2 regions of the Priestia sp. 3CA3 genome follow, and region 1 is predicted to be linked to the other one. Evidence: a T-box and tRNA genes for the amino acid it is inferred to sense, from the RefSeq annotation. Region 1 holds a T-box; the other holds one or more tRNA genes.
What was found. A T-box is a leader RNA that pairs with one kind of tRNA and senses whether it is charged. The one in region 1 lies ahead of trpS (tryptophan--tRNA ligase), so its partner is inferred to be a tRNA-Trp.

Region 1 (7,746 bases):
GCTTTTTTCAACATTGCCTGACGTTTTTTAGGATCTGTTTCTTTTTGAGAGTCAATTAATAACTTTTTATATTCTGGATTTTCCCAGTTTGTATCATTGTTTCCGCCTTTTTTGTCACGGAATAACTCTAGGAAGTTGATTGGATCGTTAAAGTCTCCTAACCAGCCCATACGCCCAACTTGATAATCTCCTTGGTGTAACTTTTCAATGTAAACAGCCCACTCAGAGTTGTCTAACTGTACTTTAATACCAAGGTTTTTCTTCCACATATCTTGAACAGCTTGTGCAATTTTTGCATGTTTTTCATCCGTGTTGTATGAAACCTTAATTGCTGGTAGTTCTGAAGCATCTTTAAGGCCCATTTCTTTCAAGCCTTTTTCTAAATATTCTTTTGCTTTTTTCACATCATTGTCTTTGAAGTAGCCTTTTTTGTTATCTTCAAACATTGTTGGTGGTACAGCCGCCATCGCTGGAACTGAACCGTCTTTTGTAATTTGTTCTGTAATACCTTTACGATCAATTGCATAAGCTAATGCTTTACGAATGTTCACATTGTCTAAAGGTTTTTGTTCTGTATTAAACTTGTACCAGTAAGTACCTGCAATCTCTTGAATGTTTAATGAACCGTCTTTCTTTAATTCAGGAAGTGCATCAGCTGGTAATTGACCGGTAGGCATACCCGCCCAGTCTAATTCACCGTTTTTGAACATTGAAAGTTCAGTGTTGTTATCATTGATCATGTACATTTCAACTTTTTTAAGTTTTACAGCATCTTTATCCCAATAGTTTTCATTAGGAACTAACTCAATTTTGTCGTTATGTTTCCAAGTTTTAAGCTTGAAAGGACCGTTTGACGTATAGTTTTCGCCTGCATTTGTGTACCATTTTTCATTTGATTCAGCAATTTTCGTATTCACTGGGAAGTACGTATAGAAAGCTGTTAATTCTAAGAAATATGGCGTTGGGTTTTCTAATGTTACCTCAAGCGTTTTATCATCTGTTGCTTTAACGGCAACATCATCTAATGAACCTTTTCCTTCATTAGCAGCCTGTGCATTTTTAACATAGTATAATTGATATGCATATTGAGATTCGTTTTTAGGATCTAACGCCCATTTCCATGCATATTCGAAATCTTTTGCTGTTACAGGGTCACCATTTGACCATTTTGCATCGTCGCGAATCGTAAACGTATATTTAGTTTGATCATCGCTGACCTTTACATCTTTCGCCATGGCATTTTCAGGTTTTCCATCTTTACCAATACGAGTTAAACCTTCAAATGTTTGTAATAATACGTTTGATGACGTTGAATCATTAGCTAAGCCTGGGTTCAGTGAGAAAGGCTCAGTTTTAATGTTTACGCGAAGCTCTTGCTCTTTTTTCTTGTCGCCGCCATCACTGCTAGCATTTTCACTGCCACCAGATTCTTTGTTAAATCCACATGCAGCTAAAAACAAGCTCATTACAAGCAGCAAACTGAAAAGAATTGACAACCTTTTCTTCATTGCGTGTTACCCCCTATTAAATTTTGTTTGTGTGGCAACCATATTTTTTTGATATGCACTAATTTCTTAATCCTCTTTCAATACAAAATAATCAGTTATTTTTTCACGTAGTAGAGTGCTAAAGACCTCACTGCAAAATTATTCTTCTACCCTATGAAACTGTCATCAATTGTTTACATGCTGTAAATCCAATGTATGCGCTTAATATGTAGAAGACTCATTCATTACAAAATTCGCTAATTGAAACAAAACATTGGCTATTTTGTTTTTTCTGAAAAAATTAAGAAATTGTAATACCTTTGTAAAAAATATGTTTGTTACGCCTATTATAAATATTTTAAAAATTTATTGCAATACTATTATTTAATGGTATTTTTTTGTCATGAGGGAAAAAACCTTATCTTATAAGGATTGTGCCTACTTGTCAGACGTCTAAAATCTTTTTTGTAGTATAGGTATTACAATAGTATTACAAAGGCATTAGAAATACTAAATAAAAGATTTTTACCAAATCCTCCACCAAATTTTCATCAAGAAATGCTTTAATTAAAAGGTTCTTGTCTTTTTTTGCCGAAGAAAAATTCCAGTAAATTGTCTTATAAAACTTTTTAGCGATAAGATGTTTAAATTCCTGCTTTTTCGCGTTATAATAACGAATAACTATATAATTAAAGCTGTGAAAAAGAGTAGTATGCAGAATTTTCATTTTTAGAGAGTTTGTGGCTGGTGAGAACAAACATTGAAACCTGCAGAATGGACTTTGGAGCTTTCAAGTGCAAAGCTTGAACGTTGATCTCAACGTTACATGAATAAAGATAGTTCACAATAATGTGTGCTAATTAGGGTGGCAACGCGGTCCATTCGCCCCTAGCTTATGCTAGGAGCGGATGGGCCTTTTTATGTTGTATACGTAAACTAGCATCATATATGTGCAGATGAAAGGAAGATTTGATGAAAACAATTTTTTCAGGTATTCAACCAAGCGGTACAATCACTTTAGGTAACTACATTGGAGCGATGAAGCAATTTGTTGAACTTCAACATGACTATAACTGTCATTTTTGTATTGTAGATCAGCATGCAATTACAGCGCCTCAAGACCGTTTAGCACTTCGTAAAAACATTCGCAGCCTTGCTGCTCTGTATGTAGCAGTAGGAATTGATCCAGCAAAATCAACTTTATTTATTCAATCAGAAGTGCCCGCCCACACGGAAGCAGGATGGATGTTACAGTGCGTAGCGTATATCGGTGAACTTGAGCGTATGACTCAGTTTAAAGATAAGTCCGCTGGAAAAGAAGCAGTATCAGCAGGATTATTAACTTATCCTCCACTAATGGCAGCTGATATTCTTTTATACAACACCGATTTGGTTCCAGTTGGTGAAGATCAAAAGCAGCATTTAGAATTAACGCGTGACTTAGCTGAGCGCTTTAACAAAAAATACAATGATATCTTCACTATTCCTGAAGTACGTATTCCAAAAGTGGGCGCACGCGTCATGTCTCTTCAAGATCCTACGAAAAAAATGAGCAAGTCCGATCCAAACCAAAAAGCTTTTATTACGCTCTTGGATGACGCTAAAACGATTGAAAAGAAAATCAAAAGTGCCGTAACGGATTCAGAAGGTATTGTTCGCTACGATAAAGAAAATAAGCCAGGTATTTCAAACTTATTAAGCATTTATTCAATCCTAGCAAATAAATCAATCGAAGACATTGAAGCAATGTACGAAGGCAAAGGTTATGGTGACTTTAAAGCTGACACAGCTAAAGTAGTAGCTGAAGCACTTGCTCCAATTCAAGAAAGATATTATGAATTAGTTGATTCTAGCGAGTTAGATGATATTTTAGATCAAGGTGCCGATAAAGCAAATGCAACGGCTAATAAAATGCTTCGCAAAATGCGAAACGCAATGGGAATTGGCCGTAAACGTTAAAAAAAAACGACTGCTATGCAGTCGTTTTTTTAATTCACTTTTGGCTCTTGTTCAATTTCCCAAAGTTTTTCAAAGAAAGGTTGTCCTTTTACTAAGCGCTCGCATAATAATTTATGTTTCGGTGACCACCCTGACTTCGTTTCATCGTATAGCTGATTCCATACGTCTTGAAACGGCATCTCTTGAATGTCTTCGTATTTCGTTGGATTCCACTCTGTGTACCAGTAGCGGATTTGAGCTGTATTTTTTGTTGTATGTAGCTGATCAAGTGCCATAAATAACAGCTGTTTTAGCTGACGTTCTTTACGTGTTAGCCCTCTCATCGTTTCAGGAGACGGCGAAAGAATATGATGCTCTTTTTTAGTTAGCTCGTCTTCACTGAACTTATATTCTAGCTCTTCTTGATCCGCAATCATCTCATAAACTAACTGTTCTTGTCTTGGAATTAAGCGGCTTTTTCGAATTGGGATATGATAGCCCATCGTATCAATTGCTAAAATATTCGTTCCATCTGTAACAATAAAACAATATTCAACCTGCGTGCGCTCATGATTTTTCCGAATGTATGCTTTCTGATAGACATCTTGTAGTAGTTGTTGAGGTAGCTCGGAAAGATCATTTTCAATGTAATGAAATAAAAGCGGATTTACTTTTAATAACGGTGCTTGATCGAGCAGTTCTACACAATCGTCTTTTCTCCACTCATGGAAATGACACACATTATAACCGTTTTCTTCGCCTTCAAACCAATTAACCCATACATCATGAAGATATAGCATAATTTACCCCTCACTTACTATCTGTTTGTTATCCATCAGTATAGGCAGAGAAAGGAATTTTTATTCCAAATGATGTTATTTTTCTAAAAATTAATTGTAAAATACCTTCGTTTTTGGCTATTATGCAAATGCACTTATTTCGAAGCTCAGACATAACGCCAGTGCTAATGATTGCTAAAGGCTTCATGAACTATATCCACCCCTATAAGCAGAAAAAATCCGAGTTTCTTCTATAGTAATAGGTTTGTCAGGAGGTCTGACAAACCTAAAAAAAATCTATCACACTTTTGTGATAGATTTTTAACGAAGAGATTTTGGATTTAAAGCATCTTTTAATCCTTCACCAATGAAGTTGATAGCCAGGATCGTAAATGTAATAGCTAAACCTGGCGGAACCCACATCCAAGGCTTATTCTGCAGCACATCTGATTCCCTTGCTTCTGTCAGCATATTCCCCCAGCTCGGCGTATCAGCCGGCACGCCAAAACCGATAAAGCTAATCGCTGACTCAAACACGATAAGGATGGCCATCTGCAAACTGGCTTGAACCACAATCGTTGAAAACACATTTGGCAGCAAATGTTTGAAGATGATTTTAAACGGGCTGCACCCAATGGAGACAGCTGAAAGTACATATTCATTTTCTTTTTCAGCCAAGACTTTACTTCGGACTAGCCGTGCCGTACTTCCCCAGCTTAAAAAACTAACAACTAGAATTAACGTCCAAACCCCTGAGATTTTTCCAATTAGGATTGTATTTAACACCACAACGAAAACAATGAGAGGGAAGTTTAAGACAAAGTCTGTAAAACGCATTAAGAATTGATCCACTTTTCCTCCGTAATAACCGGCAACTGAACCAATAAGAGTACCGATTAAAATAACAAGTGTTGTACAAGCAATTCCAATCAGTAACGAAGTTCTTCCTCCATAAAGCGTACGCGCAAATACGTCTCGCCCATTTGTATCCGTTCCAAACCAATGCTCACTTGAAGGCGCTGCATTCATCGCCATATAGTCGATACGTGTAATATCTGCTTTTGTAAACAGCGGTGCAAAAATGGCAAGAAGCGTAATCACAACCATGAAAGCTAAACTGATCATAGCTAGTTTATTTTTTACAAACTTCTTTCGCGCAATCGCCCATGGAGAAAGATTTTTAGGAGCTTTCATATTCACTTCTGGCTGTACATCTTTTTTCGTTACAATTTCCATTCTTTCTCCTCCTAATCCAAACGAATACGCGGATCTGCTACGCCGTATAACACATCTGCAAGTAAATTTCCAAGTAGTGTAAGTACTGAAAATAGCATCGTTAGTGACATCATCACAGAATAATCCCTAGTAGACACAGATTCTACAAATAACATGCCAATACCTGGGTATGTAAAAATCGTTTCTGTAATAATAGCGCCTCCAATTACCGTTACAAGGTCAAACCCTAAAAATGTAATAAGTGGAATCATTGAGTTACGTAAGATATGAACATTATAAATTTTAGATTCTTTTGTTCCTTTGGCTCGAGCCGTGCGCACAAAATCTTTGCGGCTGTTTTCAATAATATCATTGCGTAAAAACTGCGTATATTGAGCAGTTGACATCAGCCCTAGTATTAAAGCTGGAAGAATCACATGATGTATTCTGCTTTGTATATATGCCCACGTTCCTTTTTCCAATCCAACTTCGACTGAACCGCTAAATGGAAACCAATCTAGCTGAAAAGAAAAGAAATAAATCCCGACAATTCCAGCAATGAACGATGGAACTGCTAATGCAAAATAGTTATACCCTGCAATTAAATTATCTCCTAAGGTATACGGTTTTTTACCTGCATACATCCCCAGTATAAAAGCAAATATATACGTAATAAACAACGAAGTTAGTGCTAAAAATATAGTATTAGGCATACGTTCTTTTATAATTTCAAGTGTCGGCAACTTATGTGTTGTTGATTTTCCAAGATCTCCTTGAAGCACCCCTTTGATCCAATTCCAATACTGTACATAAATAGGATCATTATATCCAAGCTTATCGCGCATCTCTTCGATATATTTTGGATCTGTTTTACTTGGGTCAATCATGCCCCCAAAAGGGTCCCCTGGCATCATTTTTGCCAGGGAAAAAACGACAAAGGAGATTAGAATCAACATAGGAATCATTCCTAAAATACGTCTTAATGAGTATTGTAGCATCGTTGATTCTCCTTCTTTTACATTATTCTGTCACAGACCACTTATGTGAATCTAGAATGATTGTGTCTGGATCCATCGTTACATTTTTCAGACGTTTATTAACGGCATAAATGTTAACATTTTCCCATAAAGGAAGTGCTGGAAGCTCTTCGTTAAATAACTTCTGCCACTTCACAGATACATCTTTACGATATTTATCATCAAATGCTTTTTCACTTAACGAGTCTTTAATCAGCTGGTCAGATTCTTTGTTAATCCAGCGACCATGGTTCCACTCTGCATTTGATCCCCATGTAATACTTGGGTCTGGATCATACCCTGTGCCCCATGATCCAAAGAATGCATCTAACGATTTGTCATCGTTTTCTTTCATTTCATTGTATAAGTTAAATTCAATCAATGAACCCGACGCTAATTCCGTTTTTACACCAATATCATTCCATGCTTGAATAATAGCTTTTGCACGTCCCTCAAAGTTTGCTGGGCCAGCGTAATGTCCAAACGAAATCTTATATGGCTTACCGTCTGGATCTTCAACAAATCCATCTCCATTTACATCTTTATAACCTGCTTCTGCTAATAGTTTTTTAGCTTTTTCTGGGTTATATTTATACTGGTTTAAGTCCTTTTGATCTGCCGCTAACCAGAAAACAGATGGAATAACCGTATTTGACACCGTAGCTTTATCATTCATGAATGCTTTAATCATTGCTGGTCGATTTAAGGCATACATGAGCGCTTGACGCACTTTTTTATCTTTGAACTTATCATAATCATCTACGCTAATACCTTTTTCTTTATCTCTATGACCAAAACGAAGACCTATATAAGAATAAATAGATGCTTTTCCTTCAAGAAGATCAATGTTATCTAATTTGTTGATTTGTCCTAAATCTGCTGGGCGTACACTTAATACATCAATTTCATTTTTCTTTAAGGCTCCGGCAGCAACAGATGGATCAATAACTTTCACGATAACTTTATCTAAGTGAGGCTTTCCTTGCCAATAGTCATCATTACGCTCTAATTCCACGTACTCTCCAGGTACTACTTTTTTCACTTTAAAAGGACCTACACCAATTGGCTCTTGACGAACTTTTTTCGACTCTTGAAGGTCCTTCACAGCAATACCTTCATAATATTTCTTTGGCATTGGATATGCCCACAACGTGTCTAGATTATTTACTCGAACGTCTTTAAACGTTACTTTAAACGTATGAGGATCAACAACTTCTACTCCAGAGATAGAGTCTGCTTTGCCATCGTGGTATTCTTGAGCACCTTTAATAATTTCTACGTTGGCATAACGCGGCCCTGTGTAATCTTTAT
Region 2 (7,746 bases), on a different contig from region 1:
CAGATCAAACAAACAGCGAACAAACAGCTTCTTCTCTTAAGAATCTGCTGTCTGAGAACCTTACCCTCATTAAAGAGAAAACTGGAAACAGCTCAGATATTGTGATTCGTCATTTTAAAATAGGCAGCAATAACAGCTTAGCTGCTGCTATCGTCTATATAGAAGGAATTGTAGATAATCAGGCTATTCAAGATTACTTACTGCAGTCTCTGATGAAAGATAATCAAAAAAATGACCTGAACGATCAAAATGCATTAGAGTTAATCTCCGAAGACATCGTCACAATCGGCAACGTATCGTTTGCAGATAACTGGAATGATTTACTGTCTTCTTTGATGTCAGGAGACAGCCTTCTTATTGTCGATGGCATAAACCGCGTACTCAGCGTGAGTACACAAGGCGGTGAAAAGCGTGCCATTGCAGAATCTACTACAGAAATGGTAGTGCGGGGACCAAAAGGCGCCTTTACTGAGTCTATTGGCACAAACTTAGCTATGGTGCGCCGAATTATTAAAACACCTGACTTATGGCTAGAGTCGATGAAGATTGGCCGGGTAACTAAAACGGATGTCACTGTTATGTATATTCATGGCATCGCAAACGATAAAGTTGTAAAAGAAATTCGAAAGCGATTAAAAAACATTGATATTGATAGTATTTTGGAATCAGGTTATGTTGAGCAGCTGATTGAAGATCAAACAATCACTCCTTTTCCCACTATTTATAACACAGAAAGACCCGACGTGGTGGCAGGTAACCTTTTGGAAGGAAGAATTGCTATTTTTGTGGACGGAACTCCTTTTGTCCTTATTGCTCCAGCGTTGTTCATTCAATTTTTCCAATCGGCTGAAGATTACTACGCACGCTTTGATATTGCCACGTCCATTCGTCTTTTGCGGGTGTTTATGTTTATGATTTCACTTATCGCGCCTGCTACGTATGTAGCGGTTACAACATTTCATCAAGAGATGGTACCTACAACGCTTATTGTAGCTCTTGCAGCACAGCGAGAATCTGTTCCATTTCCCGCGTTCGTGGAAGCTTTTTTTATGGAAGTCACCTTTGAAATTTTGCGTGAAGCAGGGATTCGTTTACCAAAAGCTATCGGCTCAGCTGTATCGATCGTTGGAGCTCTTGTTATTGGGCAAGCAGCAGTTCAAGCGGGAATCGTTTCACCAGCTATGGTTATTATCGTATCCATTACAGCCATTGCTAGCTTTGCCACACCGTCTTTCGATATGGCTATTTCAGCGCGTTTAATTCGTTTTTTATTTATACTAGGAGCGGCTACATTCGGTTTCTATGGCATTATCCTTATTCTTTTAATGGGGGTTGGACATCTGTGCAGCTTACGTTCATTTGGTGTTCCTTACATGACCCCATTGGCACCCTTTATTCCTGCAAGCAATGAAGATACATTGCTGCGGTTACCTTGGTGGACGATGAGAAGAAGACCTAAATTAATTAGTGATAACAAAGTTCGTCAAAGCAAACATCAAAAGCCTGAGCCTCCTTCTTCAAGAGGTATGATTAACCAGGAACTTGAAAAAGGTGATCAAAATGAAACGTAAAAGTTTATTTTTACTGCTAATGACCATAATGATGGTATTGCTTACTAGCTGCTGGAGTAAAAAAGAGTTAACGGATCTTGCATTTGTATCAGCAATGGGCATTGATAAAACGAAAGACGGGCGGTATGAGCTTACCTTTCAAATTATTAACCCGGGAAACGTAGCTGGGTTACAAGGGGGCGGCGGTACCCAAAGTCCGCCTGTTACGATCTATTCTGCTTCCGGTGATAATTTAGTTGAAGCAAGCAGACGCGCTTCGGCTAGAATTTCCCGAAGACTTTATTATGCCCATACCAACTTAGTCGTGATCGGAGAAAAGCTAGCGCGTGAAGAAGGAATTAACATTCTTATTGATTCTATTGATCGCGATCCTGAGTTTAGAATTACGACTTCCTTAGTAATCGCAAACCAGTCAAGTGCTGCTGATTTGGTAAAAGCACTAACGCCTGTCGATAAAATTCCAGCAAACAAAATTATGAAAACGCTGGAGTTCACTCAAAGAAAATGGGGAGAAAATCTAAAGGTTTCCTTTCAAGAAGTGATGAGATCTCTCGAATCACCCGGAGGAGAAGCATTGGTCTCGGGTTTTCGTTTAGTTGGAAATCCTCAACAAGCAGAAAAATTAGATAACCTCCAGCAAAGCGCACCAGAAGCTACCCTTCGTGCTTCTGGCATTGCTGTTTTTAAAAATGGAAAGTTAATCGACTGGTTGTACAATAGTCCAGCCAGAGGCAGCGTTTGGATTCTTGATAAAATACAAGGAACCGATATTAATGTAGACTGGAAAGGAAAAAAAGAAGCGCTTGCCTATCAAACAGTTCGTCAAAAAACGGATGTATCTGTAAAAATGGTAAAAGGAAAACCTTACGTGTCCGTTCACACTCGCGTAGAAGGCGATCTTGGAGAAGTGGAGGTCCCTGTTGATACACGTCAACCTGCTGTAATCAAAAAAATGGAAAAAGCTGCAGGTAAAGAAATAAAAAAAGAATTACAAACAGCTATTAAACAAGCTCAGACAGACAAAGTTGACATCTTTGGGTTTGGAGAAGCACTGGAACGCACGCGCCCCAATCAGTGGGAAAAATTCAAATCAGAATGGGATGACGTTTATTTCCCAAAATTAGATGTAGACGTTACAGTAGAAGCTTACATTCGCCGAACGGGTCTGCGCAATAAATCGTTTCTCTCTAGCGTAAAAGAAAAACAACAATGAGGTAAGGAGGTTCTGGCTATATGGAAAAAGCAAGAATCAGCGCCACTCAATTATTCATTCTCATGGTATTATTCGAACTGGGGAGCGCTTTATTAGTTCCTCTTGCAATGAGAGCGAAGCAAGATGCATGGCTAGCTATTTTAATTGGAATGCTGTGCAGCTTTTTTTTCTTCTTAGTCTATCATAAGCTCTATTCCTACTATCCGGACCTCCTCCCTACAGAATACATGCAGAAAATTTTAGGTAAGGCACTGGGAACACTTCTTGCATTCGTATATATTGTCTATTTTTTATACGATGCATCACGAGTTCTAAGAGATTTCGGAGAAATGCTTCTTACTTTTGCTTATCCGGATACGCCTTTATTTATTGCCAATGCCTTATTGATGCTGGTCATTATCTATATAACCCGAAAAGGAATTGAAGCGATAGCCCGGTCGGGAGAGCTTCTGTTTATTTTTATGTATTTTCTAGCTATTGCAGGCTTCATCTTAATTATTAGCTCAGGATTAGTTGATTTTAAGAACTTGCAGCCGGTATTAAAAGAAGGAATACTTCCTGTTGCCAAAGTTGCTTTGACCGAAACGCTATATTTTCCTTTCACAGAAGCTATTGTATTTACTATGCTTCTTCCTTACTTAAGCAACCCAAAAAAAGCAAGTGTGACCATGCTATGTGCAACGGGATTAAGCGGAATTAATCTAATTATTACGATGATTATTAACATTAGCGTGCTTGGAGTTGATCTGACGACAAGATCACAGTTCCCTCTTCTTAGTACTGTCCAAACGATCCAAGTAGCTGATTTTTTAGAGCGTCTAGATGTATTTTTTATGTTCGCTATGGTGATTGGGATTTATTTCAAAGTTAGCATCTTGTTTTATGCTTCTATAATAGGTACAGCTACTTTATTTAAAATTAAATCTCCTTCACGTCTAGCGTATCCTTTAGGCATCATTGTGCTGTTTTTGTCGATTACAATCGCTAGTAATTTTCAAGAACACCTTTATGAAGGACTGCACGTAGCGAGATTTCTTTTGCATATGCCGCTATTTTCTATCTTACCCCTACTGCTTCTGATTATCGCCTTTTTGAAGAATAGGAAGAAGCAGCACAGATAGTGTATCTCTACTAAATAGAAAAAATGGCGTTAAAATTATTGAGGTGATGTGCGTGTATATATGGTTTTATGATCATTTTGTTAATACCATCTTATTTCCGCTTACTTGTATCATGCTAGTGTGCCTGTCATTAGGACTGTATGCATACTTTAAATTTAAAAAAATGAAAAATTGATACTAGACGGCTATTTTTCTCATTCAAAATAAGAAAGATACAACAAGATAGAAAGCAACTGTTATTCCCGCTGCAATTAAAGCTGGCTTTAATTTATATTTGGCATATTCAATAACAGATAAATCTAATATTTTGGCGATGGTATTCGTATCATCGCTTAAAGGTGAAGAAAACGCTCCAAAGGAACCGCTCGCAAACACCGCACCGATAATTAACGGCAAAGAAAGATCTGCAGAACTTGCAAGCGATACGCCAAGCGGCATTAAAATCCCCCACGTTCCCCAAGCAGATCCGATAAAGTAAGAAATAGCGGCTCCAAAGATAAACATGAACGGAGTGACAAACATTTGAGGAATCCACTTAGAATGTGCCGTCACGAAATTTGAAAAACCTAAGTCTTCTGTAACAGCGGATAATCCCCATACTACCGATAACAACAAAATAACGGACATCAAGTCATTGCCTCCTGTGATAAAACCATTAAGCAAATTCTGTAATGTAAAGCGCTGAAACAAGAAAAAAATGAGGGTAATTAACGTAGTCATAATTAAAGCTACTACCATCGCTTCTAACACGTCTGCTTTAATAAATGCTTCAAAAAAGCTGTGACTCTTACGATGTCCACTCCACCATGTTAAAAGTAAGGTAAGTGAAATCACAACAAGTAAAGGTACTAACAAATTCCAAGGCTTAGAAGGCAAATCCTTCGAGACGCAAGGATGACAATCATGCCAATCTTTTTCGTCTTCTTCCTCGAGCTTCATAGGAGCCGTAGACGTTGAATGATGAAAAAAGCTGAAATAAATCCCTACTAAAATAATCACAATCGAAAAGAAATTATAAGGAATGCTTTGAATAAACAAAGAATAAGCGTCTTGTTTTATGCCTTGATGATCAATTGCCATTTGAATGATTGAGACCATATATCCTACAAATGCCGTTGCCACGGGAATTAAGACGATAACAGGAGTAGCAGTTGTTTCAATAACAAACCCTAGCTCTGCTGTCGTCATTTTCACTTTTTTCAGCAGCGCTCTCATAATGGGCGCGATCGTCACAAAACGAAAGGTGGGAGCACTGAATGTTCCAATGGTTGAAACATAGGTTAAAATAAGAGCTTTTTTTCTTGTATCAATTCTTTCTGCAGCTGTTTCCACAAAACCTTTAACTCCTCCAGCCATCTTAATCATTCCGATAAGCCCTGAAAACGCGTATAAAAAGACAACGATTTCTATATTACTTTTATTTCTAAGAGCTTGTACAACGTAGTGAAGTAACTTTTCAACACCTCCGACAATCGAATGATCAATCAAATAAGCGCCTACTAATAAGCCTAAAAACAACCCTGGCAGCACTTGTTTGGTGAAAATAGCTATTGGAATAACAATTAAAAACGGTATAATTGAAAACCAACTAGATTCCATAGGACTCTCCCCTATCTTAAAAACCATATTAGACGTCTTCACGTATCGTTCATTAGCTTTTAATGTAACCCCAATAATATGTGTATATTCACGAAAACAATACGTATAAGCAGCACTGATTGAATAAACTATTTCTAATTAAAAACAGCATAGTAAAAATCTTTATTTCTACAACAAAAAAAGCAGTTTGCACATGCAAACTGCTTTTGAAAAGAAGCGGAAGACGAGGTTCGAACTCGCGACCCCCACCTTGGCAAGGTGGTGTTCTACCACTGAACTACTTCCGCGCAATATATATAAGTAAAGATGCGGGTGAAGGGACTTGAACCCCCACGTCATAAGACACTAGATCCTAAGTCTAGCGCGTCTGCCAATTCCGCCACACCCGCGTGTGAATTGAAAAATAACTCCAAAATGGCAGGGGCAGTAGGAATCGAACCCACACTGACGGTTTTGGAGACCGTAGTTCTACCTTTAAACTATGCCCCTAGAAATGATTTCTTCAAAAGAACCTCGTTTATTGACGACGCTATATTATAATAAAACATATATGGAATTTCGTCAATAGGTCTTTTTATGAATCATGACTAGTACTGGCGACTTCAAAAAAACTGTGAGGCATATCACAGCTTTTCACACTTCCCACCACCAGTTGCAGCACCTTTTATCCTCTACCATTTATTTTTATAAGCTTTCTGCAAAAGCACTTTTTTAGGAAAAGTGCAGAACTATACAAAATGTCTCCAAAATCGCGTGAAGACTGAAAGAATATGGAGGAGTGCAGATTTTACAGGAGGCACGTTTTTTTGAGAATCCGTATTAAAATCCACAGGTTCCCCCTCATTTCCCACAAGCGTACTGTGAGAAATTTTAGTTTCAATAGCCCCTGTTAGCTCTGCTGCAAATTCTTCACTATCTATCATAACCATAGATTCAGTATTTAAAAATACAGAACGTGAATCTAAGTTAAAAGAACCAACTGCGCTCAAACGCTGGTCGTAAACAACGGATTTCCCGTGAATGGAATAAGGCTGTTGATATTCATAAAGCTTTGAAGCCGCTTTTATGACCCGATTTTTTACTCCTAAGTATGCAGAAAAAGCCATAGCATTCGGAGTGGACGTAATAGAATTCGTTAAAATAATTCTTTGCACTTTAGATTTTACTGACTTATCTATATACTGTTCCATCTCTTTTGTTGGTACAATATAAGGACTTTGAACGACAATGGATTTTTCAGCTTGCTCGGAAAGCTTAATAAACGTTTTCCATATAAAAGGGCTTTTATTCATTCGTTGAATAGGATTTGTAATAAAAGAAACCTTTCTTGTAGGCATCGTTGATTCTCTCCATACAATATAGGGATGGACAAAGGGTTCGGTTGCTTTTTTGGCCTCTTCGTATTGATCTATTAACAATTTCTTTCCTGAAAGGCCACGAAATTGTTTAGTTTTCTTGAGCTTTGGAAAAGCTTTGCGCGTATACGGGTGGTTCCATAATTTCTCTACATACTTCTCCATTGAAAGAATGACACTATTACTTTCTTGCTTTGTATTATAAATCAGCACATCACGGTCATAGACAAAATTTTTATCCGGTTGACTGGCCAAGTATTTATCTCCAATATTTCGTCCTCCACTAATACCTAATTGGCCATCGACTACTATTATTTTATCGTGAAGACGGTTATGCCATGTCCAAGGTTTAAGAATAGTAAAGGGCTCATAGTACTTTAATTCAATATTATTGTGGAAAGCTAGAGCATAAAGAACATTTTTTCTCTTGCCTTTTAACCCATGAGAGATCCCGTCTAACAGCACTCGAATACGTATACCTCGGTCCGCAGCTTCGAATAAAGCACCCATAAGTAAATCCGACGAACGACCTTTGCCGATGGAAAAGTACGCAATATCGATTGTATGCCTCGCTTCTTGAATCATCTGCATCCGAACAAGCCCTGAAAAATAACCGTTTTCCAAAAGCATAATACGGTCTGTGGATTCTTTCTTTCCGTAAAAATTCTCAGTATTCATTACTTTTAAGTCTTTTCCCTTGTGCAAAGGGACATAAAACAGTACCACTGCAGTTACGAATACATATATGAAGTACAATACGACAATCATTATTAGTATATTTATTAGCATGTTTCCTGTCACAATCCCTTTGCATTCTTATCGTTCTGTTTTTATTAGGATTCTTACTTTTTTAACTTCTATACCTTTTAAAATAAGAATGGAATGAT

Region 2: it has a tRNA-Trp gene. The T-box ahead of trpS (tryptophan--tRNA ligase) is inferred to sense a tRNA for this amino acid. The anticodon was not compared.

What each region holds. Positions count from the first base shown of each region.
Region 1 is NZ_JBXENJ010000003.1:400,172-407,917, forward strand. Features, by position in the region: gene AC1VNJ_RS11375 (peptide ABC transporter substrate-binding protein) at 1-1,508, opposite strand, end outside; T-box leader at 2,176-2,380, shown strand; gene trpS (tryptophan--tRNA ligase) at 2,457-3,446, shown strand; gene AC1VNJ_RS11385 (YjbA family protein) at 3,476-4,225, opposite strand; gene AC1VNJ_RS11390 (hypothetical protein) at 4,254-4,412, opposite strand; gene opp4C (oligopeptide ABC transporter permease) at 4,526-5,440, opposite strand; gene opp4B (oligopeptide ABC transporter permease) at 5,452-6,417, opposite strand; gene opp4A (oligopeptide ABC transporter substrate-binding protein) at 6,440-7,746, opposite strand, start outside.
Region 2 is NZ_JBXENJ010000017.1:4,000-11,745, forward strand. Features, by position in the region: gene AC1VNJ_RS24825 (spore germination protein) at 1-1,571, shown strand, start outside; gene AC1VNJ_RS24830 (Ger(x)C family spore germination protein) at 1,561-2,784, shown strand; gene AC1VNJ_RS24835 (GerAB/ArcD/ProY family transporter) at 2,805-3,905, shown strand; gene AC1VNJ_RS24840 (Na+/H+ antiporter NhaC family protein) at 4,104-5,504, opposite strand; tRNA gene AC1VNJ_RS24845 (tRNA-Gly) at 5,720-5,791, opposite strand; tRNA gene AC1VNJ_RS24850 (tRNA-Leu) at 5,812-5,893, opposite strand; tRNA gene AC1VNJ_RS24855 (tRNA-Trp) at 5,920-5,993, opposite strand; gene AC1VNJ_RS24860 (phospholipase D-like domain-containing protein) at 6,233-7,627, opposite strand.